3 regions of the Mesorhizobium sp. M0227 genome follow, and region 1 is predicted to be linked to each of the others. Evidence: riboswitches for the same ligand, from Rfam matches in the RefSeq annotation. Region 1 holds a riboswitch; each other region holds the start of a gene.
What was found. Region 1 has a riboswitch for thiamine pyrophosphate ahead of NKJ00_RS16605 (YkoF family thiamine/hydroxymethylpyrimidine-binding protein). Riboswitches for the same ligand answer to the same signal wherever they lie in the genome.

Region 1 (3,237 bases):
CGTCGAGCCCACCGAACGCCTTGCGCACATACCGCAGTTCCAGCCGGCTCATCGCCAGGCTCCCTTCCCGGCGGTTTCCTTGCCGGCCCGCTCCCAGGGCATCGCAAGGCGCTGCAGCAGTACAGTCAACCCGAACAGGACAAGGGTCAGGGCAGCGCTCACTCCGACGGCGGCAAGAACCAGGTCAGGACGGAAATTGTTCTTGACGTTGAGCATGTAGATGCCCAGCCCCTTCGCGGCCCCCGCATATTCGGCGAAGATCGCGCCGACCACGGCGTAGGTGATGGAGATCCTCAAGCCAGCGAAGAAATAGGGCAGCGCCGAAGGCAGCCGTGCCAGCACGAAGATGCGCCAGCGCCCTGCCCCCATGGCGCGCAGCATTTGCCCGATCTCGGCCTCGGTCGACTCATAACCCTCGACCAATGCAACCAGCATCGGAAAGAAGGTAACCAGCGCCACCAGCATGATCTTGGGCGCCAGCCCGAAGCCGAACCACAGCACCACCAGCGGCGCGATGGCCACCAGCGGCAAGGTCTGGCTGACGATTAAGACGGGAAACAGCGCACGCCGCAGCGGCTGGAAGAAGTCGACCAGCATCGACAGCACGAAGGCGGCGCTGAGCGAACAGGCAAAGCCGAGCAGCGTGGCGCCGATGGTCGGAATGGCGTTGTCGGCCAGCGCCTGGCGATTGAGCAGCGCTTGCTCGAACACGCGCGACGGCGCCGGCAGTATCGTCGGCCTGATGCCGGAATAGGTGGCATAAAGCTCCCACGCCACTAGGAGCAAACCGACCGAGATCATGGCCGGCATTGCCTTGACAAGAAGGCCCGCGATCGGGCGCGAAGCGAATGATGATGAGACCACGGGAGATAACCTTTGACGGCCGCGCGGAGGCGGCGGCAGCTTCAGACAGCCGACGGGCTGTTGGCCGAGACCGTGACGTCGAGGGTTACGTGGCCGGCGCCTGGTCCGAAGCGGCAGAAGGCCTCGTCCAGCGCCGAAAAGATCGCACCGGCATCACCGCGCAGTTTCGTGCAGAAATGCTTGGAACGCTCATAGACGCCGGACTGCTTGAGAAAATCGATGCAGCCGTAGATCTCGTCCATGTGGTCGTCGGTGCCCATCACATAGAGCGAGAACTGCGCCGCCGCCGGCTGGCCGGTGGCAGCAGCATTGCGCACCGCCGCGATGGCCGCATCCTTGCGCGGGCCGAGTGGCCCGACAGGCCCGCCAAGTGCATCGGAGCGGCAGATCGGATCATCCGGCTCGCCAGGGCACCCGCGCGAGATGGTGGCCGACAACACGCAATGTTTGCCGCTACGTGCCGCCGCCACGAAGAGGTCGCGCATGGCGGGAAACAGCACTTCGGGCGACCCGACCAGCAAGGTCGAGATGTCGTCGGTCTCGATCCTGAGCTTGTCGCGCCAGGGATCGAGCGCACCGAGCGCGCCAAGAATGACACCGACGAAATCGTCGGTCATGGGGTATAGGGAAATCTGTGCGCCTGAAAACATCGCCCGCCTCGCTCCGCTGGTATTACCCAGATCAGCTTCTAGGGTCTGTGGGCTTGCCGCCCCCGTCTCAGCCCCGACCGTACGGAGCACCCCTGTGGATGTGCGCCTTAAAGCATCATTCGAGTTCAAGGGAAAGCCGTTTTTTCAGAGCACTGCGCCAAAAGCATTGCGCCAGTCACGGTGCGCCTGAGCGGAATTTTGTCGGGAACCTTCGCCGCCGCGACCGGTTGTCCCCACAGTCGCAACGCGATCACTTTCGTAGAAAATAAGCGACGACTTCACAGAAATGGAGACAAACCATGTTCATGAAAATCCTCGCAGCTTCGGTTCTCACCATTGGTCTGGCCACGTCAGCCATGGCGCAAAGCGCCGGCAGCAACAACGCAAATGGAAGCGGCAGCGGCAAGTCGGTGACGGTTGAGCCGAACACGCCGGCTTCCCCGAATACGATCGAGCCGGACACTGTCGACCCGGGCACGACCAACAGCACGACTGGCACGGTAGGGGACATGAATTCGAACGCGGATCAGAATTGCCCGACCAACCCGCAAGGCGCGCAGCCGGACGCCGATGGTAACGCGACGGCGCCAACGGTAAACGATAATCATTGTGGCAAGTAACCACGTCGCAAACGGATGAAGCCGCTGGGCATCGCCCAGCGACTTCATCCGTTTTTCTGGTCCGCAGCACTCGCTTTGCCGAACAGCCGGATTTCTGGAGCGGGTCTCCCGGCGGGCGGGCGCGAAAATAGGTGTTTCGAATTGAGCAGCCGTTTGAGCACTCTACCGTAGGTAAAATACAGGACCCGACCGTTGGCGAGATCAAATTCCACTGTTCCCCACCGCCTGACCGGGGCCTTTCCTGTGCAGGGCCCCAGCCTTCTGATCTGGAATCCCAGCCTGACTTTGCGCGTTCCGATTTCAAGATAGATGCCTGGCAGAAGGCCAAGCACATGCCATAGCCGTACAACATGCTCGACCGACATGGCCGGCGAGATTATCAGGTGGCTGGGCTGAAGCCGCGCCCAGACGAAATCGCCTTTCGGTTGCGGCATTCCTGACAACAGCCCCCGGCAGTAGGTCGGCACCGCCTCGCTCACCAGAATCCGCATAGCGGTTGCCGTGCTGTCGACCAGGGCTTCTCTCGATGTCCAGTCAGCTTCGGAAAACGGCACCTGCCCGAGAATGTCACCCTCGTCAAAACCGGCGGACATCTTGTGGAGCGTGACGCCGCCATGAGCCGCATGCCGGCCGTCCACGGCCAAGCGCTGGATCGGGTGGGGCCCTCGATAGTCGGGGAGCAGCGCCGGGTGGAGGTTGACCCCGCCTTTGGAAAAATGGCCAAGAACCTCTTGAGGGATCAAGACAGGCAAAGTGTAGCAGACCAGCACATCGGCGCGGACGTCAGACAATTGCCGACCAAGCGCATTCCAATCGTAAGGGCGGCCAAATTCGATCAACTTGACAGGCGTGTTACCGATAAACCGCCTGAGCAGCAGCTTGCGTTGAAGCCTTCGCCGGAAATTGCCAATGCTGAAACCGGTGGGACGACGCCGGAACCCGGGCACGATGATCGCGCCAATTGCATTTCCAGCCTCTAGCCAGCCGGCGAGCAGAGGCCCCGTATAGTTAGAGATATCGAGGACAAAAACGGCTGTGATCGGCTCCGAGTGATCGGTCGATTCGATCGGCCTCATCTTCGGCGGCTCAAACGGGCCGACAGG
Region 2 (3,237 bases), on a different contig from region 1:
GCCAGGATGCCGAGTGCTGCGACAATAGCCGGCAGCGCCAACGGCACGGCGAAGATCTGCAGGATGAAGGCGCGAGCGAAGAAACGTGGGTGCCGCGACAGAGCGCGCGCCACGAACAGCGCCGGGATGACCGAAAGCAGCGTCGAGAGCGCCGCTTGCCAGAGCGTGAAGCGAATGACGCGAAGCAGATAGGGATCGAAGGTTGCCCAGGCGCCCGAGAAATCATGGGCGCCCTCGAAAAGCAGGCCAGCAAACGCGCCGCCGATCAGCAGCGCGATTGCAGCGAGCGCGAGGGTGCCAGCGGTGATGCGGGGGTCAGACGCGCGTTGCACGCTGGACCACCATTCTTTCCATCGCGGCAATTACAAAGGATTGCGTTCCTTGGCGCCCCCCTCTGTCCTGCCGGACATCTCCCCCTCCAGGGAGGAGATCGGCCGTCACCCATGCTTCCGCTAGTCTCCAACGTTGCCGGACTGTAACCAGCAACGACGCTGCCAATCTCCCCCCTTGAGGGGGAGATTGCCGGCAGGCCAGAGGGGGGTGGAGTGGCGCGAACATCAAAAGAACTCGCAAGCCTACTTGCTCATCACCGCCAGCCATTCATCGACCCAAGCCTTGCGGTTGGCAGCGACCTCTTGCGGGCTGAACAGCAAGGTCTTGGTCGGCTTGACCAGTTTGTCGAAGGCCGGATTGAGCGGCTTGTCGGTCTTGCCGGCCGGGAACATCCAGTTGGTCTCGGGGATGGCATCCTGGAATTTCGGCCCGGTCATGAAGGCGATGAACTTGGCCGCCAGCGGGTTCTTGGCCCCCGCCGTGGTGATACCCGCGACTTCTATCTGCAAATACTCGCCCTCCTCGAACGACGCTGCCTGATAGCGCTCTGTCTTCTCGGCGACCATGTGGTAGGCCGGCGACGTCGTGTAGGACAGCACCATCGGCGCCTCGCCCTTGGTGAACAGCCCATAGGCCTCGCTCCAGCCCGGCGTCACGGTCAGCACTTTCGCCTTGAGCTTGGCCCAGGCCTCGGGCGCCTTGTCGCCATAGACTGACTTGACCCACAGAAGCAGACCGAGGCCCGGCGTGGAGGTGCGCGGATCCTGGATGACGATCTTGTCATCGGCACTGCCCTCGACCAGCTCTTTCAGGCTTTTCGGCGGGATCTTCAGCTTCTCGGTGTCGTAGACGACGGCGAAATATCCGTAGTCAAAGGGGACAAAAGTATCGTCGCTCCAGCCACCCGGCACGTTGACATCAGTTACGCCGCCATGCGGCGCGAACAAGCCTGACGCCTTGGCATCGGCGGTGAGATTGGTGTCGAGGCCAAGCACGATATCGGCCTTGGTCGATGCGCCTTCCAATCTGACGCGGTTGAGCAGCGCGACGCCGTCGGCGACCGAGACGAACTCGACATCGCAGCCGCATTCGGCCTCGAACTCCTTCTTCACCACGGGACCCGGACCCCAGTCGGCGGTGAAGCTATCATAGGTGTAGACGGTGAGCTTGTCCTTGGCCAAGGCCGGTCCGGACAAGGCCACGACCGTTGCTGAAACAAGAGCGTATAAAAACGTGCGCATCGGCGCCTCCTTCGTTCGAATTGAAAGGAATTGAGGCGTCGGACTGTCCGAAACGTCTAATCCCTCCGCCGGTACAAACCGGATCAGGTTCAGCGGGTTGGCGAGACTGCCTCTCAGCCGGTCCGCGAAGATCGCGTCCGGCACCCCGTTAGAGCGTTTCGACACATAGGCCGGGCCGATCCCCCATGCAAGTGGGAGTTTGCCGCCTTCCGTTTCCCGTGCCGGGCTGGTAAGGGCCACACGATATGAGCACATTCACCATCCTGCTTGGCGGCGATCTCATCCGCACGCCACGGCTCGACCGCCAGGCCGAAGGCTCCCGCGTCATCGCCGCCGACGCCGGCATCGGGCATGCGCGGCTGCTGGGTCTCGTGCCCGAACTGTGGGTGGGCGATTTCGATTCCGTGCCAGCCGAGCTGCCTGACGATCTCGCTTCCGTGCCGCGCCGGACCTTCCCGGCGGAAAAGGACCAGACCGATGGCGAACTGGCCATTGCCGCCGCACTCGAGCGCGGCGCGACCCGCCTGGTGCTCGCAGGTGCTTTCGGCGGCAAGCGCGCCGACCACGCTTTCCTGCATCTGGCGCTTGCCCTGCGGCTGGCCGAGGCCGGGACTGATGTGCTCCTGACCAGCGGCGCCCAGGAAGGCATCCCGCTGCTGCGCGGAACGGCCGGCTTCGACTATGCCGATGGCACGCTGTTTTCGGTGCTCGGCTTTTCCGAGCTCGCCGGCCTGACCGTCACCGGCGCCAAATGGCCGCTGAACCACGTCAAGGTGGCGTTCGGTTCGTCGCTGACCATCTCCAACGAGGTCAAGTCCGACAAGACCGGGGGCCGCCTCGAAATCGCGCTCGGCCATGGCCGCGCGATGCTGCTCGCTCATCCCTATCCCTTACCTGAAAGCTGACATGGCCCCGCCTCTTCTCAACCTCGACGGGATAAAACTGACCTTCGGCGGCACGCCGCTGCTCGACGGCGCCGCCTTGACGGCTTCGGCCGGCGACAAGATTGCACTGGTCGGCCGCAACGGGTCGGGCAAGTCGACCCTGCTGAAGATCGCCGCTGGCCTGATCGAGCCGCAGGACGGCGAGGTGTTCCGCCAGCCTTCGGCAACTATCCGCTATTTGCCGCAGATGCCGGACATGGAGGGCTTTGCCACCGTCCGCGCCTATGTCGAGGCCGGGCTTGGCCCCGCCGACGATCCCTACCGAGCCAGCTATCTGATGGAGCATCTCGGACTGTCGGGTGAGGAACGTCCGAATGATCTGTCGGGCGGCGAGGCGAGGCGTGCTGCCCTTGCCCGCGTGATGGCGCCGGAGCCAGACATCCTGCTGCTCGATGAGCCGACCAACCATCTCGACCTCTCGGTCATCGAATGGCTGGAAGAAGAACTCATCCGCACCTCCTCGGCACTGATCGTCATCTCGCACGACCGCCGCTTTCTCGAACGTGTGTCGCGCGCCACCATCTGGCTCGATCGCGGCCAGACCCGCAGGCTGGACAAGGGCTTTGGCCATTTCGAGGAATGGCGCGACCTGGTCCTGGAGGAAGAAGAGCGCGAGCAGCATAAACTCGGCCGCCAGATCGTTCGCGAAGAGCATTGGCTGCGCTACGGCGTGACGGCGCGGCGCAAGCGAAACATGCGCCGGCTCGGCGAGTTGCAGA
Region 3 (3,237 bases), on a different contig from region 1:
TCGCCAGGTCGGCGGCGTGGGCGGCGATCTTGTAGGTGATCACGCCGATCTTGACGTCGTTGCGATCGGGAAGGCCGAGATGCTCCTTCGGCGTGACGTAACAGAGCATGGCGGTGCCGAACCAGCCGATCATGGCGGCCCCAATGCCTGAGGTGATGTGGTCGTAGCCCGGCGCGATGTCGGTTGTCAGCGGTCCAAGCGTATAGAAGGGCGCTTCGCCGCAGACAGCGAGCTGCTTGTCCATGTTCGCCTTGATCTTGTGCATCGGCACGTGGCCGGGGCCCTCGATCATCACCTGGCAATCCTTCGCCCAGGCGATCTGCGTCAGCTCGCCGAGCGTCTCCAACTCGGCGAACTGCGCCGCGTCGTTGGCATCGGCGATCGAGCCGGGACGAAGGCCGTCGCCGAGCGAGAAGGACACGTCATAGGCTCTGGCGATGTCGCAGATCTCCGCGAAGTGCTCGTAGAGGAAGCTTTCCCGGTGATGGTGCAGGCACCATTTTGCCATGATCGACCCGCCGCGCGAGACGATGCCGGTGACCCGGTCGACGGTCAGCGGGATGTAATGCAGCCGCACGCCGGCGTGGATGGTGAAATAGTCGACGCCCTGCTCGGCCTGTTCGATCAGCGTGTCGCGGTACACCTCCCAGGTCAGATCCTCGGCAATGCCGCCAACCTTCTCGAGCGCCTGGTAGAGTGGCACCGTGCCGATCGGCACCGGTGCGTTGCGCACGATCCAGTCCCGGATGTTGTGAATGTTGCGGCCGGTCGACAGGTCCATCACCGTATCGGCGCCCCAGCGAATCGCCCAGACCATCTTTTCGACCTCTTCGGCCATCGACGATGTGACGGCGGAGTTGCCGATGTTGGCGTTGATCTTGACCAGAAAATTGCGACCGATGATCATCGGCTCGCTCTCGGGATGGTTGATGTTGGCGGGAATGATCGCCCGTCCGCGCGCCACCTCGTCGCGGACGAATTCGGGTGTGACGAAATCGGGCAGCATCGCGCCGAAAGCCTCGCCGTCGCGCTCAAGCTTGCCGTGCAGGATCTCGCGACCAAGGTTCTCGCGGATGGCGACGAACTCCATTTCGGGTGTGATGATGCCGGCGCGTGCATAGGCAAGCTGCGTCACCGCCTTGCCTGCTTTGGCCCTGAGCGGTCGGTGGCGGATGGGAAATTCTGGCGTCAGGCGTTCGCCCGTCGCGAAACCGTTGTCCTCCGGCCGGACGTGGCGGCCGTCACAGTCCTCGACATCGCCGCGCGCCAAGATCCATTCGTGGCGAAGCCGGGCCAGGCCTTTTTGGATGCTGGTTTCGACAGCCGGATCGGTATAGGAGCCCGACGGGTCGTAGACGGTGACGGGCGGTTCGCTGGCTGTCGGATGGACGGAGATTTCGCGCATCGGCACCCTGATCTGCGGGTGGATGGCACCGGGCTTGTGGATCTTACGCGAAGCAGGCAGCGGTCCCGTCGACACGGCGGGGGTGAGGGCATTCATCTTGAGGCTCCTTTGCTCATGCATTGGAGACCCAGTTCTGTGCCGGAAGGATGAAAAGACGCTTCTGTCTACCTGCCGAAACAGGACCTCGGGCGTGAACTCCCGCAGAGCGCTTGCACCGTCCCTACGCCAGTATGAACTGGATCAGGTTCAACGGGTCACTGCGCCGCGAAAGCCAGCAGTATCTCAGCCCCTTGCCGGGACTCCCCTGGTGAATGCCTCAAGTTGAACGGGCCGGGGTTGTCTTGTCAAGCGCGTGTTCGTCCTGCGGCGGCGGTGGGCGGCAATCAAATTGGGCCCAAATTGGGCCGACGGCCTCGCCACGGGTCGCGGAGAAGTTCCGCGGGAGGTAGGGCAGGTGTGGCCAAAGCTGCATTTGCCTCGTCAAACTTGATGTGACATTGACGTAGACGGAACTGCTGCGTTTCAAGGATCTTAAGCCGTCAATGCCTGATCGGAACAGAACTGGTGGACCGCCCGAACGCCCCACAAACATCGTGCTCTCGATCACCTCCTATTGTCGCCGGAAAAGGGGTGATCGACCAATCGATCAAGGCGACCGCTCGCTGAAGGGCGCCCTCGGTTTCAGCACGGCTGGGTGAAGTGGCAATGACATGTCCAATCCAGTCTCGGAAATCCCCCTTCCTGACGATCGGTGTCTTGGGTTCAACATTCAATTTGACCTCGGCCACACCTGATATAGCAGCTGCCTGAGTGTCGCCACCAATCCAGTCCAGGGTGCCATCTTGATCAGGAAGCAGGAATCGCGCGGCCGCAGTATGCGAATGCTTTTTGCGCAGATCCCATTCCTCGCCAATGACAAGCTTGATGTGCTCGGTGACGAGGTCGACACCGTAAGCTAACTGGACCAGTTGAGGGTCGGGCGCGCCACTAAGACGCGGATTGACTTCAATGACAACTGGACCGCGTTTCGTGCACCGGAGTTCAATGTTAGTTGGCCCCCAGCCAAGGCCGAGAGCCCGCAAACAGCTCAGCGAAACATCGGCGATGCGCTCACGCTCCTGATCGGTTAGCAGGGCCGGATATGTCACCTCACGTATGACGAAATGGGGGAGGGGACCAAAGTCATTGGCGCAAATCGCAACGACCTCATTCCCCATAACATTAATGCTATATAACGGGCCCTGTGCGAATTCTTCGACGAGTATTTTCGGTGTAGACCGCCATATGTGCTTTCCGCCCAATAGATAGGTCGTATGTTCGGCTACGTCTTCGAGGCTGCGGCACAATCGGACACCGATGCTGCCGCTGCCTACTGCCGGCTTAAGAATCACGGGCAGGCCGATCTCTGCAGCCGAGCTTTCTACCTCCGCCGCATTCGTTGCTAACCGATAAGCCGGTATTGGAACGCCGGCCTGCGCGAGGAGTTGGCGTTGCTTGAATTTGTCGCAGCTTCGTTCAATCGATTCAGGGTTCGGCCCCGGTAGATCGAAATGCCGGCAAAGCTTGCCAACTGTCGCATAGATCGATTCATGGTCCCCGGCAAAGCCAGTAATGCCAGCAATGTCGTGGGTAGCACGCAGCCGCGAACATTCGCGGACCAACGCTTCGAGATTGCCAGTGTCGACACGGATTGCCTCAACGTTTTCCGCCGAAAGATAGTCGTACCGAGGTGGATCAGCCGTCAGAGTAATTGGATGAAGACCAAGACACTGAGCCGCTTGGACGTATAGCTGACCAGTACCCCTATGGCCTTCGACCAATATGAGCGCTCT

Region 2: another riboswitch for thiamine pyrophosphate. It lies ahead of thiB (thiamine ABC transporter substrate binding subunit); the one in region 1 lies ahead of NKJ00_RS16605 (YkoF family thiamine/hydroxymethylpyrimidine-binding protein).
Region 3: another riboswitch for thiamine pyrophosphate. It lies ahead of thiC (phosphomethylpyrimidine synthase ThiC); the one in region 1 lies ahead of NKJ00_RS16605 (YkoF family thiamine/hydroxymethylpyrimidine-binding protein).

Annotation. Positions count from the first base shown of each region.
Region 1 is NZ_JAMYSJ010000010.1:182,095-185,331, reverse strand. Features, by position in the region: gene NKJ00_RS16615 (ABC transporter ATP-binding protein) at 1-52, opposite strand, end outside; gene NKJ00_RS16610 (ABC transporter permease) at 49-810, opposite strand; gene NKJ00_RS16605 (YkoF family thiamine/hydroxymethylpyrimidine-binding protein) at 906-1,514, opposite strand; TPP riboswitch at 1,505-1,618, opposite strand; gene NKJ00_RS16600 (RodZ family helix-turn-helix domain-containing protein) at 1,814-2,134, shown strand; gene NKJ00_RS16595 (formyltransferase family protein) at 2,179-3,210, opposite strand.
Region 2 is NZ_JAMYSJ010000003.1:174,576-177,812, reverse strand. Features, by position in the region: gene thiP (thiamine/thiamine pyrophosphate ABC transporter permease) at 1-332, opposite strand, end outside; gene thiB (thiamine ABC transporter substrate binding subunit) at 576-1,574, opposite strand; TPP riboswitch at 1,618-1,732, opposite strand; gene NKJ00_RS06455 (thiamine diphosphokinase) at 1,820-2,479, shown strand; gene NKJ00_RS06450 (ABC-F family ATP-binding cassette domain-containing protein) at 2,481-3,237, shown strand, end outside.
Region 3 is NZ_JAMYSJ010000034.1:28,031-31,267, forward strand. Features, by position in the region: gene thiC (phosphomethylpyrimidine synthase ThiC) at 1-1,501, opposite strand, end outside; TPP riboswitch at 1,605-1,721, opposite strand; gene NKJ00_RS28745 (ATP-grasp domain-containing protein) at 1,945-3,237, opposite strand, start outside.